DNA from 4 places in the Streptomyces sp. NPDC043746 genome. Region 1 is predicted to be linked to each of the others. Evidence: riboswitches for the same ligand, from Rfam matches in the RefSeq annotation. Region 1 holds a riboswitch; each other region holds the start of a gene.

Region 1 (3,754 bases):
GCACGCGGCCGACGCCACCACCTGGGACCGGGTCGCGGAGTGCGAGAGCGGCGGCATGTGGAGTGCCGACCTCGGCAACGGCTACTACGGGGGGCTCCAGTTCTCACAGGAGACCTGGTCGTCGTACGGCGGCACCGCCTACGCGGCGCGGGCCGACCTCGCCAGCCGTTCGCAGCAGATAGCCGTCGCGGAGAAGGTCCTGGCCGACAAGGGCCCGCAGGCGTGGCCGAGCTGCGCGGTGATCTCGGGCCTCGCGGTGGACGGCAGCCTGCCCGGCGTCGACCCCGGTACGGCTCCCTCCGCCGACCCCACCCAGAGCCCGACGACCACGCCGACGGGCGAAGCGGACGAAAAGGGTGAAGCGGAAGAGTCCGGTGACAGGGGCTCAACTGGTGCGACTGGTAAGCCCGGCAGCACCGGTAAGGATCAGGAGAGCGGCAAGGCGGGGGGTGGCAGTGCGGCGCCCGGCCCCTCGGCCGGGTCCTCCGCCCCGCCCGCCACCGGCGGGACGGGGAAGACCGGGGAGGCGGCCGGGAAGGCCGGTACTCCCGGCGGCTCCGACGCCTCCCGGTCCTCCACTCCCGACCGCTCCAGCGGCGGCAAGCACCGGGGCGCCCCGGCCCCCGAGGAGACCGGCACGGTGGGTGGGGGCGGCCCGCGTGAGTCCGGCCGGCACGCCTCGCGGGGCGAGGGCGAGGCGCGGGACGGCGGCGCGGTCACCCGGGGCGGGTACACCGTGCAGCCCGGCGACAGCCTCTGGGCGATCGCCGACGCGCAGGGGATCCCCCAGGGCTGGACCGGTCTGTACGAGGCCAACAGGGATGTTCTGGGCTCCGACCCGGACCTGATCCTGCCTGGCCAGAACCTCGATCTCGATCTGGGGCGGGGTGCGGGGGACGAGGTCGGCGAGTCCGGCGACAAGGCCGCCGGGCAGGGTGCCGACGCGCCTGCCGCCAACTGATCGAACGCGGCAAAACACCTCAAAAACGAGGGCAGTTCAGAGGCCTATGTCCACTTATGCGTAAGTGAGACATGGGTCTCTTTGCTTCAACGGGCGCCCGGCGGTCGCCTGCTCGACGAAGATCCCCTCCGACCTGCGGAAACGCCCCGTCAGGACAAGGCGATAAGCGCTGATTGAGGCGCTATGTCCGTCTTTGAATGTCGGGGCTGCCTCTGCTTACGGTCTAAGCCGCTCGCACCGCGGGCCCCGTCGACCGTCACGCCGAATCCTGCCGTCGGTCGGAGGGAACAGACGCGTAAGCGCCGTAGGCAGGAGCGGGGGACCCAGGTAGGCCGCCGGGTCCGCACGGCCTCGTCGACGTCCACGACGGAGACGGGAACGTACGGGACCGGCTAGGGGTGAAGCCGCGCGCAAGGTCGCGCGGCCGGGCAACTCATCAGCCCGAACCCGACAGCTCACCTCGTAGGCGTCGGTGAGGAGATTCGTTCCATGCTGCTGAACAGCAAGGGCAAGCACCGCCGCCCGTCCAAGGCCACCCGTCTCGCCACCCTGGCCGGTGTCACCGGTGCCGCCGTGGCCGTCCCGCTGATGGGTGCCACCAACGCCTCCGCCGCCTCCGTCGCCACCTGGGACGCCGTCGCCCAGTGCGAGTCCGGTGGCAACTGGTCCATCAACACCGGCAACGGCTACTACGGCGGGCTGCAGTTCTCGCAGTCCAGCTGGGCCGCCGCCGGCGGTACGCAGTACGCCCCGCGCGCCGACCTGGCCACCAAGGGCCAGCAGATCGCCACCGCCGAGCGCCTCCTCGCCATGCAGGGCCCGGGCGCCTGGGCCTGTGCCGGTGCCGGTGGCCTCACCAACGACGGCGTGGACCCGGGCGTGAGCACCGGCTCCGGCCAGTCCGCCGCCAAGCCCCAGAAGAAGGCGCAGCCCGAGCGCAAGGCCGAGCAGCCCACCACGCGCAGCGAGCAGCGCACCGCCCCGGCCGCCCCCAAGGCCGAGTCCAAGAAGACCGTCACCACCCCGACCGGCAAGAAGGTCAAGAAGGGCGACGGCGAGTACAAGGTCGTGGCCGGTGACACCCTGAGCAAGATCGCTCAGAAGGAGGGCGTCAAGGGCGGCTGGAGCAAGCTCTTCAAGCTCAACGACGACATCGTCCAGGACGCGGACCTGATCTACCCGGGTCAGCAGCTGCACCTGAAGTAGCAGTCGCGTCTCCTCCCCTGGGGGAGGGGGTCCGGCGGCACCCTCCCTCGCACGGCTCCCCGGCCCGGCGCGCTACTCCCCCCGTGCGCGCCGGGCCGGGGCATGTCCGCGTAAGGGGGCCTCTGTCCGAGGCGCCCGCCCCGGTCCCTGAGGGGGATTCGTTCACCTCTTGTCGGCAGCCCTTGTTACCGGCCAGTAGATTTCTGGAGTTTTGTCCCGTCATGCGGGTCCTTGGGTCCTTTTTCGTCCCAGGAGGCGGGCGGTCGGCCGACTGACGCGGCCGGGCCGGTTAGGCTCGTGTCGCAAGGCCACAGTGACCCTGCACAACCAGTGTCATATCCCAGAAGGAGATGCCTCGTGCCGTCCATCGACGTCGTCGTAGCCAGGGAAATCCTCGACTCCCGGGGCAACCCCACCGTCGAGGTCGAGGTCGGCCTCGACGACGGCAGCACCGGCCGTGCTGCTGTTCCGTCCGGCGCCTCCACCGGTGCCTTCGAGGCCATCGAGCTTCGCGACGGTGACCCCAACCGCTACCTGGGCAAGGGCGTCGAGAAGGCCGTCCTCGCCGTCATCGAGCAGATCGGCCCGGAGCTGGTCGGCTACGACGCCACCGAGCAGCGCCTCATCGACCAGGCGATGTTCGACCTGGACGCCACCGAGAACAAGGCCTCGCTCGGCGCGAACGCCATCCTCGGTGTCTCGCTCGCCGTCGCCCACGCCGCCTCCGAGGCGTCCGACCTGCCGCTCTTCCGCTACCTCGGCGGGCCGAACGCGCACCTGCTGCCCGTTCCGATGATGAACATCCTGAACGGCGGCTCGCACGCCGACTCCAACGTGGACATCCAGGAGTTCATGATCGCGCCGATCGGCGCGGAGTCCTTCTCCGAGGCCCTGCGCTGGGGCGCGGAGGTCTACCACACGCTGAAGAAGGTCCTCAAGACCAAGGGCCTGTCCACCGGACTCGGTGACGAGGGCGGCTTCGCCCCGAACCTGGAGTCCAACCGCGCCGCCCTGGACCTCATCGTCGAGGCCATCAAGGAGGCCGGTTACGTCCCGGGCCGCGACATCGCGCTCGCGCTCGACGTCGCCGCGTCCGAGTTCTACAAGGACGGCGTCTACGAGTTCGAGGGCAAGTCCCGCTCGGCCGCCGAGATGACCGAGTACTACGAGGAGCTGGTCTCCGCGTACCCGCTGGTCTCCATCGAGGACCCGCTGTACGAGGACGACTGGGCCGGCTGGAAGGTCATCACCGACCGTATCGGCGCCAAGGTGCAGATCGTCGGCGACGACCTCTTCGTCACCAACCCGGAGCGGCTGGCCCGTGGCATCGAGGAGGGCTCCGCCAACGCCCTGCTCGTCAAGGTCAACCAGATCGGTTCGCTGACCGAGACCCTGGACGCCGTCGAGCTGGCCCAGCGCAACGGCTTCAAGTGCATGATGTCGCACCGCTCCGGCGAGACCGAGGACGTCACCATCGCCGACCTCGCCGTCGCCGTGAACTGCGGCCAGATCAAGACCGGCGCCCCGGCCCGCTCGGACCGCGTCGCCAAGTACAACCAGCTGCTGCGCATCGAGGAGATCCTCGAC
Region 2 (3,754 bases), on a different contig from region 1:
GGTGGGCGGCGCGCTCCAGGTAGCTGTCGGGGTCGGAGGAGAGCGCCAGTTGGAGGGCGGGGTCGAGGGTGCCGGTGCGGTACTGGGCGGTGGCCATCGAACCGAGCGTGTGGCGGGTGGTGTTGAGGCGGTCGGTGCGGCGGGCGGCCTCGTCGGCCAGGGCGTCGACCGCCCGGGTGGCGGCGGCCGCCTTCTCCTTCGCCCCGTTGTACTTCTCGGTGGCGACCTCGGCCTCGCGGTAGAGCCGGTCGACCTGGGCCCGGACCTGGGCGGCGGTGGGGGCGGGTTCGGCGGGTGCGGCCCCGGCCCCGCCGGCCGAGGTGGCGGTGGCGGCCCCGGCGAGCGCCAGGGTGGCGGCGGTGCGGGCAGCAGGGCCGGTGAACGGGCGCTGCTTGGGTTTCCGGTGAGCGGATTTCCGGTGCGCGGCCACGGGGGCGGCATCCTTCCTGTCGGCTGCCCGCCGGGGGATACCGATGGGCCCGCGAGGGACGCTAATCCGGGCGAACGGAAAAGAGTCGCCATGACAGCTATTGCCCGGATGTGATGCTTCGGTGCCCACGGGTGACTGCGGACCGTGAGCCGGAATTGACTATTCCGGCAGGTTCGGGCGCCGGGCGCACAGTTCCGGCGAAGACGCCGAGGAAGGCTTGCCTCACTGCTGGGTGAAGATGTGGCCATGGCTAGGCTCCGGAGCCATGGACGTACTCATCAATGTCTTCGTCGCCCTGCACATCATCGGCATCGCCTCCCTGCTGGGCGGCTTCCTGACCCAGATGAAGGCCATGGGCGCGGGCACCGCACGCTTTGTTCCGGCCATGCTGCACGGCGCGCTGACCATGCTGGTCACCGGTGTCGCCCTGGTCGGGCTCAACCAGGCCGACGACCAGGCCGTCAACAACATCAAGATCGGTGTGAAGCTGGCGGTCCTCGTCGTCATCCTTGCCCTCGTCTACGTCAAGCGGGACGAGGAGAAGGTCGAGAAGGGCGCGTTCGCGGCGGTCGGCGGACTGACGGTCGCCAACATCTTCATCGCCACGCTCTGGACCTGAGACCTGCGGGGCCTGAGGGACCCGGGGGCCTGCGGGGCCTGAGGGACCCGGGGACCTGAGAGGCCTGGGGCGGCCGTCGACGGGCCGCCCCCGCGCCACCGTTCCCGAGGGTGCTTCCTACGCCGGGCGCACGCTGCCGTAGATCGGCATGGAGTAGATCGACTCCTCGCGGACGTTCGTCCCCGGCTTCGGCGCGTGGATCATCATCCCGTCGCCCTTGTAGATGCCGACGTGGCTGATGTCGTCGTAGAAGAAGACCAGGTCCCCCGGCTGGAGGTCCGAGGTGGCGACGCGGGTGCCGACCTTCACCTGGTCCCAGGTGGTCCGGGGCAGCGTGACCCCCGCCTCCTGCCAGGCCGCCTTGGTCAGCCCCGAGCAGTCGTACGAGGACGGGCCCGTCGCCCCCCACACGTACGGCTTCCCGATCTGGGCGCGGGCGAAGGCGAGCACCTTCTCGGCCTTGGCCGCGTAGCCGCTGTCCGCCCCGGCCCCCGCCCCCGTACCCGTACCGGATCCCGGGCTCGTCCCCGTACCCGTACCCGTGCCGGAGCCGGAACCGGGGCCACCGGCCTCGGCGGACTCCTTCGCGGCCTCCTCGCGCGCCTTCTTCTCCGCCTCCTCGCGCTCCTTGGCCTCGGCGGCCTGGCGGGCGGCCAGCCGCTCCGCCTTCTCCCGGGCCTCGGCCTCCTTCCTCCGCTCCAGCTCCGCCAGCCGCGCCTTCTCCTCGGCGGTCAGCCGCGACAGCAGCGACCGGGCCTCGGTCAGCTTGGTCTGCACGGTCTGCTTGCTGGAGCGCAGCGCGGTCTGCGTCTCGGTCAGCTCCTCCAGGCTCTTCACGGCCTCCGCGCGCTTCTTCGAGGCCTCGGCCTGCTGCGTACGGAAGTCGTCGACGGCCTTCTGCTGCCGCTCGGTCGCCCGGCTCATCAGCCGGCTCTGGTCGAAGTACCCCTGCGGGTCGTCCGCCAGGAAGAAGGTCGCGGTGGGCGCGATGCCGCCCGTGCGGTACTGCGCGGCGGCGTAGGCGCCCAGCTCCCGGCGCGCCTCGTTGATCCGCTCGGTCCGCTTCGCCACATCGGAGAGCAGCGTGTCGACCTTGGCGCGCTGGGCGGTGGAGGCGGCCTTCGCCCGGTTGTACTGCTGGGTCGCGCTGCCCGCCTGCCGGTAGAGCTCGTCGACCTTCTTCTGCACGTCCTCGATGGCCGGTTTCGGCTCGGCGGGGGCCGCCGTGGCGTTCTGCGTGGAGAGCAGCGTCACGGAGGCGAGCGCTGCCGTCGTGAACCCGACGGCGGGGGTGGTGGTGCGCACCTTCGTGCGCGGCTTGCGATGCGATGCCAAGACCGGCATCTCCTTCCGTGGACCGCCTACCGGGTTAGCTGTCGGGTTCGGACGGAACGGAAGGCTGTCCTACGGTCCGGATGCGCGGGCACGGACCGATTCACCCCGGTGCTGCGTGTGGGTCCCCGGTTCCGGACCGCCGGGAGGGCGGCACGGATTCGGCAGAGGTGACCGTGAGACGCGGTTCGCCTCAGGGAGCTACGGATCACCTGACCGAGCACGCTAGCCAACCGGGCCCGCCGCTGGGAAGGAGGGTGAGCGATATGCCCGATACATTTTCGTGACCTTGCCGCGCTCCGGGCCCCACACCCCCTCCGACCGGGCACTCCTTCACGGAACGTGGGCGTCCGATCTCCGTCCGTACGGGTTCGGTCGGCCGCTTGTGGCCTTCGGCCGAACGTTGTCAGTGCGGCCCCCTAGACTCGGAGGGCGATGAGCAGCCTCTTTGACGACAACTTCCTGACCGGCCTCCAGCCCGCGGAGGACGGCCCGCCGCCGCCTCCCGAGGAGCACGCACCCGAAGCGGTGCCGGAGGGACTCTTCGAGGGCGTCTTCGACGCGCCCCCGCCGCCCCGGGACGGGTACTACCGGGACGGTCACCCGCGCCCGGTCGTCGACTCCGCCGCGCTGCTCGACGGGCTGAACACCGAGCAGCGCGCCGCCGTCGTGCACGCCGGCTCCCCGCTGCTCATCGTCGCCGGGGCCGGCTCCGGCAAGACCCGGGTGCTCACCCACCGCATCGCCCACCTGCTGGCCGAGCGCGGGGTCCACCCGGGGCAGATCCTCGCGATCACCTTCACCAACAAGGCCGCGGGCGAGATGAAGGAGCGCGTCGAGCATCTCGTCGGCCCGCGTGCCAACGCCATGTGGGTCATGACCTTCCACAGCGCGTGCGTCCGCATCCTGCGCCGCGAGTCGAAGAAGCTCGGCTTCACCTCGTCGTTCTCGATCTACGACGCCGCCGACTCCAAGCGCCTGATGGCCCTGGTCTGCCGCGATCTGGACCTGGACCCCAAGCGCTATCCGCCGAAGTCCTTCACCGCCAAGGTCTCCAACCTCAAGAACGAGCTGATCGACGAGGAGACCTTCGCCGGACAGGCCGCCGACGGCTTCGAGAAGACCCTGGCCCAGGCGTACACGCTCTACCAGGCCCGGCTGCGCGAGGCCAACGCCCTGGACTTCGACGACATCATCATGACGACGGTCCACCTCCTCCAGGCCTTCCCCGACGTCGCCGAGCACTACCGCCGCCGCTTCCGCCACGTCCTGGTCGACGAGTACCAGGACACCAACCACGCCCAGTACACCCTGGTACGTGAGCTGGTCGGCCCGTCCGGAGAGGCCGCCGACGCCCCCGCCGAGCTGTGCGT
Region 3 (3,754 bases), on a different contig from region 1:
CCAGCTGCTGCTACATCGTGCTCGACCCGGTCACCGGACGGGCCCGCGCCGTGCGGGCGGGCCATCCGCAGCCGGTGCTGCGCCACCACGACGGCCGGACCGGGGTGCTGGACCTGCCCGGCGGCATCGTGCTCGGCGTCGACGGGCACGCGACCTACCCGGTCGCCGAGCTGACCCTCGCACCGGGCGACATGCTGGCCCTCTTCACCGACGGGCTCATCGAACGGCCCGGCACCGACATCGACGAGGGCATCGAACGGCTGCGCGCCACGATCGCCGGGGTCGGCACCGTCCCGCTGGCCGAGACGGCGAACCGGGTGATGGGGGAGGCCCGGCAGGCGGCGGACCGCCCCGACGACATCGCCCTGCTGCTCGCGGCCCGCTGGACGCACACTCCCGAGAAGCCGCCGCCGCCGTCCCGTGGCACCGCCCCGCCCGACCTGTGGCGGACCTTCCGCGGGCCGGGCCCGGGTGGCGCGGGAAGCACCCCGGGCCCGGCCTGACGGGCAACAGCCCCGTATGCCTCAGGCGCCCGAGGCGTCCAGCATGCCCTCGCGCTCCACGACCTTGATCCGCTCACGGCCCTGGGCCGCGCCGAGCGCCTGCTCGTGGGCGTCCAGCTTGTGCCAGCCCTCCCACGTCGTGTAGCGGACGTTCCGGCTCTCCAGGAAGGCCTCGACGGCCTCCGGGGCGGGCGTCGCCGGCTCGGCCAGCCGGCCGGCGGCGCGGTCCTCCAGGAGGCAGGCGACGGTCTCGTTGGCGTCGCCCTTGGTGTGGCCGATCAGACCGATCGGGCCGCGCTTGATCCAGCCCGTGACGTAGACCGAGGCCATGTGCTCGCCACCGGAGACGACCCGGCCCGCCTCGTGCGGGACCGTGCCGGAGGCCACGTCGAAGGGGAGCTTCGGCAGCTCCTCCGAGTAGTAGCCGACGGCCCGGTAGACGCTCTGGATGTCCCAGTCGGTGAACGCGCCGGTGCCCCGGACGTTGCCGGTCCCGTCCAGCTCGGTCCGCTCGGTGCGCAGCGCGGTGACCTTGCCGTCCTCGCCGAGGATCTCGACCGGGGACTCGAAGAAGTGCAGGAAGAGCTTGTGCGGGCGGTCGCCGACATCGCGGATCGCCCAGTTCTCCAGCGTCTGCGCGACCATGTTGGCCTGCTTGTTCTCCCGACGGGTGGCGATGGAGCCCTCGTCGTAGTCGATGTCCTCGGGGTTGACGATGACCTCGATGTTGGGGGAGTGGTCCAGCTCCCGCAGTTCCATCGGGCTGAACTTGGCCTGCGCCGGGCCACGCCGCCCGAAGACGTGCACCTCCAGCGCCTTGTTCGCCTTGAGGCCCTGGTACACGTTGTCCGGGATCTCGGTCGGCAGCAGCTCGTCAGCCGTCTTGGCCAGGACACGGGCCACGTCCAGCGCCACGTTGCCGACGCCGAGGACGGCGACCTTCTCGGCGGTCAGCGGCCAGGTGCGCGGGACCTCGGGGTGGCCGTCGTACCAGGAGACGAACTCGGCCGCGCCGTGGGAGCCGTCCAGCTCGATGCCGGGGATGTCGAGGGCCCGGTCGGCCTCGGCGCCGGTGGAGAAGATCACCGCGTCGTAGAACGAGCGCAGGTCGTCCAGGTCGATGTCGTCGGGGTAGCTGACATTGCCGAAGAGACGGATCTGCGGCTTGTCCAGCACCTGGTGCAGCGCCTTGACGATGCCCTTGATCCGGGGGTGGTCGGGGGCCACGCCGTAACGGATCAGACCGAAGGGAGCGGGCATGCGCTCGAACAGGTCGATCGAGACCCCCGGGTCCTGGCAGACCTCGGATTTGAGCAGCGCGTCCGCAGCGTAGATACCGGCGGGGCCGGCTCCGACAATGGCGACGCGGACGGGGCGTGTCATGGCGTGTTGATCCTTAAGGCGGGCGAACGCGGGCAGGTCAGGCAGGTCGGGCAGGTTACAGAGTACGCGGCAAGTAAGGGTGGGCTTACTAGTGTCCACCCCACACGGTAAGCCAAGGCCGGGTGCGGCTTCCGACCCGCCCTACGGAGCCGCCCGATAAGTCCGTTTTCGTGAAGCGGTTTGGGCGATTTTACCCTTTTATTACTCCTTTCCGTAAAGGGGCCTATTGGGGTTCTTGGGTAATTTTGACTGTAGCCATTTCGGCCGCCCTCGCGTGAAGTGGCGAGCGTCACGCCCGGGAGTGCGGACGCGGAAGCGGAGGGTTCGGTTCCCTTCTGCGCGAAGAAAGTTGACACCGCGACGGAGTCGGCCCCGGCCCGGAATTCCGTTGTTCGATCTTGCGGAAAAAGAAGATCCAGAATTCAGGGCTTGTTCCCCCCGATGTTTTTCGCCTACGGTCACGGCAATCCGGATGGAACGCCGAATCCTGCCGCCGTCCGGGAATCCGCAACCCACTCACGTACGGCAGGAGCGGGGGACCCAGGTAAGTCGCCGATCCGGAACACGGAGCGGCTAGGGGTGAAGTCGCATGTCCATGCGGCCAGACATCTCCCGTCTGAACCCGACAGCTCACCCCGTAGGCGCCGGAGAGGAAATTCCCCATGCCCGCACAGGGTAAGCACCGCCGTCCCAAGTCCGTCTCGCTGGGCCGTGGCATCGCCGCCGTGACCACGGGTGGAGCCGTTCTGGCCCTGCCGGTCCTCGGTGCCACCACCGCCTTGGCCGCCCCCGTGCCCGCCGTCGCCGAAAAGCCCGTGGCTGCCGTCTCCGTGACCGCCCAGGTGAATTCCGTGACGAAGGCCGCGCCCGTCAAGCACTCCGTGGTGTCCGGCGAAACGCTTTCCAAGATCGCCCGCGACTATTCCGTCAGTGGCGGCTGGAAAAAGCTCTACGAAGGCAACCGGAAGGTCATCGGGGAGAACCCGAACCTTATTCACCCGGGTGTCACGCTGACCGTCGGTGCCAAGGCTGCCGCCTCGTCAGACGCCAAGGCCGGCAAGGCCGGCAAGTCGACCCCGACCGCCGACCGTGCCGCCTCGGCCGAGCGAGCCGACCGCTCCGCGCGCGCCGCCGCCGCCAAGGCCGCCCCGGTCGCGTACACCAACGACCTCGACGGCTGGATCAAGGAGTCGCTGGCCGTCATGGCCCGGCACGGCATCCCCGGCACCTACGAGGGCATCCACCGCAACATCATCCGCGAGTCCTCGGGCAACCCCAACGCCATCAACAACTGGGACTCCAACGCGGCCAAGGGCACACCGTCCAAGGGGCTGCTCCAGGTCATCGACCCGACCTTCCGGGCCTACCACGTGCCCGGCACCTCGACCGACAGCTACGACCCGGTCGCCAACATCACCGCCGCCTGCAACTACGCCGCGGCTCGCTACGGCTCGATCGACAACGTCTTCGGCGCCTACTGATCCCCACGCGTACACGGCGTACGACAACCCGAGGGGCCCTGGACCGCACGGTCCAGGGCCCCTCGGGCGCCCCGCGAAGCCGCCCCCGAGTTCTTCGTGGCTCACCACGCGATCGACAGTGGAACCTGTTTCATTCTGCTGAGACGAGATACGCCACGCGAGCGGTACGGGCCTGCGTGGTGAAGCCTCCGAGGCGTCTCCCGTCGACGGCAGGCGGAACGGCGGCCCGTCAGAGACCGTGCGGGGGTGCGCGGTTCAGGCCGGCGCCGTGCCGCTCGCGAGCAGCAGTGCCAGATTCGCGGCCGCCACGGCCACCGCCCCCGCCAGCGCGGCCTTGCGCCACCACCGGCCGAGCACCAAACCCGCCAGGGCCACCACGCCCGCCAG
Region 4 (3,754 bases), on a different contig from region 1:
TGGTGTGGCCCTCGGGCGAGAGGTGGAGCCGGTCGGCGTCCCAGGCGCGCCGGTCCTGCACCGAGCGGAGCGACCACAGGTCGAGGACCGGGCAGTGGTAGCGGTCCGCGATGGCCCGGAGGTGGACGTTGTACGTGGCGATCTTGCCGCGCATGTGGCGCAGTACGGGGACGCCCCGGGTGTCGAAGCCGGTGGTGATCATGACGGTGCCGACCGCCTCGGTCAGCTCCGCGACGGCCTTCTCGTACCGCTCGGCCAGGTCGTCTGGGTCGGTGCCGGGCCGGATGATGTCGTTGCCGCCCGCGCAGAAGCTGACCAGGTCGGGGGCCAGCTCCTTGGCGCGGGGGATCTGCTCCTCGACGATCTGGTCGAGGAGGCGTCCGCGTACGGCGAGATTGGCGTAGCGGAAATTCCCGTGCCGGGTCTCGTCCGGGTTCGTCGCCGCGTCGGGGGCCGGGAGCCGGTCGGCGAGGAGAACCGCGAACCGGTCCGCCCAGCCGACGAAGGTGCCGTCGGGGCCGGGGTCTCCGACGCCTTCGGTGAAGCTGTCCCCGATCGCCGCGTACGACCCGATGGTGTGCTGCTGCTGGGTTCTCGAATCGTCTGCCACAAGCACATATCCTGCACCGTTCAATGTGACCTACGCGACCGTAATACAGGGTTGACGGGTGGTGACATAGACCACCCGGTCAGATGTGGGTAAAGCTGGAATAAGTAGAGGGCGGTATGCCACAGCAGCACACCGCCCTCGATCACTTCACGCCCCGCGCGGGCAGCCCTCGGGTCAGAGGGAGACGCCGTGCTGGCGCAGGTAGGCGACAGGGTCGATGTCCGAGCCGTAGCTCGGGCCGGTGCGGACCTCGAAGTGGAGGTGCGGGCCGGTGGAGTTGCCGGTGGAGCCGGAGAGGCCGATCTGCTGGCCGCCGGTGACGGTCTGGCCAGTGGAGACGCTGAGCGAGGACTGATGGGCGTACTGGGAGTACATGCCGTCCGCGTGGCGGATGACGACCTCGTTGCCGTACGAACCGCCCCATCCGGCCGAGACCACGGTGCCCGGGCCGATGGCGCGGACGGGGGTGCCGGAGGCGGCACGGAAGTCGGCGCCGGTGTGGTAGCCGCTGGACCAGCTGGAGCCGGAGGCGCGGTACGGGGTGGTGACCTGGGCGCTGTCCAGGGGCGCGGTCCAGCCGGAGCCGGCGGCCTGCGAGGAGCCGGTGGGCTGCGAGGACCCGGCCCGGATGGCGGCGCCGGACTGCGCGTCCGACTCGTCGGCCGAGATGGTGTCGCCCTTGGGGGCCTGCTCGGCCTTCTTCGGCGCGGCCTGGGGGGCCGCCTTCTTCTCGGCCTTCGGCGCGGACCTGGGCGCCGGGGCGGCCTTCTTGGCCTCGGACGGCGCGGCGGAGCCGGTGGCCTTGGCGCCGAGGGTGAGCTTCATGCCCGGGAAGATCAGGCTGGGGTTCTCGCCGACGGTGGAGCGGTTGTCCTGGTACAGCTTCTGCCAGCCGCCCTTGACCCGGTGCTCGGCGGCGATCTTCGCGAGGTAGTCGCCGGAGACGACGGAGTACGTCTTCGAGGCGGTCTTCGCCTGGGCGGGCGCGGCCTGCGGGGCGGTCTGCGCGGCGGCGGCCGTGGCGGCGGCGGGCTTGGTGGCGGGGGCGGCCTTCTCCGCGGCGTGGGCGCCGGTGGCTCCGATCAGCGGGAGGGCCAGTACGGCGCCGCCGGTGCCCGCGGCGAGGACGCCGCGGTGGATCGGGCCGGACTTGGGACGGCGGTGCTTACCCTGTGCGGGCATGGGGGAGTTCCTCTCCGTCGCCTGCGAGGTGAGCTGTCGGGTTCGGGCTGGAGATGCCCGGCCGCCGGACGGCGACTTCACCCCTAGCCGGTCCGGATCGCTCCGGGCCGGCGGCTTACCTGGTTCCCCCGCTCCTGCCACACGTGAGTGGGTGGGTGCGAATTCCGGGCGGCGGCAGGATTAGGCGGTCCGTCCGGATTGACGGTGACCGTAAACGAGTCAGGACGACGGGAACAAGCCGTCGGTTGCCTCCCGGAATCATCGATTCGATTCCGTTCCGGATTTCCCGTCACCCTCCGTGGATTACGGATCTTGGCTTTCCGTACGGATCCCGGGGAAACGCCGGGGCGCCGCAGCCACGGTCCGTCACGGATATGATCCCGCTCACCTGCGGAATCCCATCTCCCCCATTAGCGGGGCATGTTCTGCGAAATACACCAATACGGACATGGCGGTGGCGTCATTCCTGACTCCACGTCATCCGGCCCCTGATTTCCGGCCGAATCGATGTCGTATCGTCACAGGAGCGCCCTCGCCGGAGAGCCGCGCCGACGCCGAAGACTTCAGGAGCCACCGTGACGCAGCAGGTGCCGCAGGTCCCGCCGACCGAGACCGCACTGACCGGAGTCCGCAACTTCCGCGACGTGGGCGGGCTCCCCACCACGGACGGGCGGCGCACCGCCTTCGGCCGGCTCTACCGCAGCGGCCACCTGGCGCACGCCACCGCCGAGGACGCGCTCTTCCTCTCCGGGCTCGGGCTGCACACCGTCTTCGACTTCCGGAACTCCGCCGACCACCAGCTCGACGGGTACGACATCGAGTTGACCGGTGTCCGTAATGTCAGCATTCCGCTCTCCGACCCGGCCGACGGAGCCGAGTTCTGGCGGCTGGTGCGCGACGGGAACATCGAGCAGCTGCGCTCGATCCTGGCGAACGGCAAGGGCGCCGAGCGGATGCTGCGCATGTACCGCGCGACCATCGTGGACCGCACCGCCGAGCACAGCCGCGTGCTCCACGCACTGGCGGAGGACAGCGTTCCGGCCCTGATGCACTGTGCGGCGGGCAAGGACCGGGCGGGGCTGTCGATCGCGGTCTCCCTGCTCGCGGTCGGCGTCGAGCGCGAGGCGATCGAGGCGGACTACCTGAAGTCCAACGACCCGCACCGCCGGTACAAGGTGAAGCGCTCGGACATGTCCGAGACCGGGATGTCCCCCGAGGTGATGGAGCTCCTCAACCCGCTCTTCGGGGCCCAGGCCTCCTACCTCGCGGCGGCGTTCACGGCCATCGACGAGACGTGGGGCTCGACCGACCGCTACCTGTCGGAGGGGCTGAACATCTCCCCCCGGACCCGGGAGCGGCTGCGCGAGCGCCTGCTCGACCAGGGCTGAGCGACTACTCCGCGCCCGCCACCACGAAGAGCAGGTAGAGGAAGGCCGCGATCACGTGGCCGACCACCAGGTAGGCGACGAGGCGGATCACCAGACCGCGCGGCATCCGGCGCTCCTGCGCGTCCTTCGTGGCCCTCGGCCGCCGCGGACTCAGCGGGTCGTAGTGTTCGGAATCGGACATGACGGTCCTCTCTGCCGGCCTCGCGGCCGGTGGGTACGAAGGGTCCGGAGGTATGGAGGTACGCAGGGGCCCTGGTGGTATGCCGGGTCAGCGCGCGTGGAGGGCGTTGCCGAGGCACAGCTCGGCCGCCGGGCTCTGGAGCAGGGAGTGGACGAAGAGCAGCTCCGCCCCGCCGCGGTCCAGGGCCGCGATCCGGTGCGGGGTGAGCGAGTCGAAGTGGGCGCTGTCGCCCGGGTCCAGGTCGTGCACGGTCTCCCCCAGCGCGACCCGCAGCCGTCCGCCGAGGACGTACAGCCACTCCTCACCGGGGTGCACCCGGACCAGATCGCCCTGGGCGCCGTACGGGACACGGACCCGCAGCGCCTGCATGGCACGGCCCGGACTGCCGGCCCG

Evidence for each region. A riboswitch is a leader RNA that binds a small molecule or an ion and turns the genes downstream of it on or off. The one in region 1 is predicted to bind cyclic di-AMP.
Region 2: linked by a shared signal. The riboswitch ahead of AC0682_RS26085 (C40 family peptidase) and the one ahead of AC0682_RS03565 (LysM peptidoglycan-binding domain-containing protein) in region 1 are both predicted to bind cyclic di-AMP.
Region 3: linked by a shared signal. The riboswitch ahead of AC0682_RS09300 (transglycosylase SLT domain-containing protein) and the one ahead of AC0682_RS03565 (LysM peptidoglycan-binding domain-containing protein) in region 1 are both predicted to bind cyclic di-AMP.
Region 4: linked by a shared signal. The riboswitch ahead of AC0682_RS06615 (peptidoglycan DD-metalloendopeptidase family protein) and the one ahead of AC0682_RS03565 (LysM peptidoglycan-binding domain-containing protein) in region 1 are both predicted to bind cyclic di-AMP.

The regions. Positions count from the first base shown of each region.
Region 1 covers NZ_JBWKCM010000002.1:331,392-335,145, forward strand. Annotated here, with positions in the region: gene AC0682_RS03560 (transglycosylase family protein) at 1-961, shown strand, start outside; cyclic di-AMP (ydaO/yuaA leader) riboswitch at 1,252-1,445, shown strand; gene AC0682_RS03565 (LysM peptidoglycan-binding domain-containing protein) at 1,451-2,167, shown strand; gene eno (phosphopyruvate hydratase) at 2,525-3,754, shown strand, end outside.
Region 2 covers NZ_JBWKCM010000030.1:1,644-5,397, reverse strand. Annotated here, with positions in the region: gene AC0682_RS26095 (C40 family peptidase) at 1-430, opposite strand, end outside; gene AC0682_RS26090 (hypothetical protein) at 696-1,049, shown strand; gene AC0682_RS26085 (C40 family peptidase) at 1,167-2,393, opposite strand; cyclic di-AMP (ydaO/yuaA leader) riboswitch at 2,392-2,558, opposite strand; gene pcrA (DNA helicase PcrA) at 2,817-3,754, shown strand, end outside.
Region 3 covers NZ_JBWKCM010000006.1:131,520-135,273, forward strand. Annotated here, with positions in the region: gene AC0682_RS09290 (SpoIIE family protein phosphatase) at 1-503, shown strand, start outside; gene AC0682_RS09295 (FAD-dependent oxidoreductase) at 525-1,886, opposite strand; cyclic di-AMP (ydaO/yuaA leader) riboswitch at 2,386-2,545, shown strand; gene AC0682_RS09300 (transglycosylase SLT domain-containing protein) at 2,549-3,367, shown strand; gene AC0682_RS09305 (UbiA family prenyltransferase) at 3,623-3,754, opposite strand, start outside.
Region 4 covers NZ_JBWKCM010000004.1:214,970-218,723, forward strand. Annotated here, with positions in the region: gene AC0682_RS06610 (SGNH/GDSL hydrolase family protein) at 1-610, opposite strand, end outside; gene AC0682_RS06615 (peptidoglycan DD-metalloendopeptidase family protein) at 785-1,792, opposite strand; cyclic di-AMP (ydaO/yuaA leader) riboswitch at 1,798-1,956, opposite strand; gene AC0682_RS06620 (tyrosine-protein phosphatase) at 2,368-3,180, shown strand; gene AC0682_RS06625 (DUF6126 family protein) at 3,185-3,361, opposite strand; gene AC0682_RS06630 (helix-turn-helix domain-containing protein) at 3,449-3,754, opposite strand, start outside.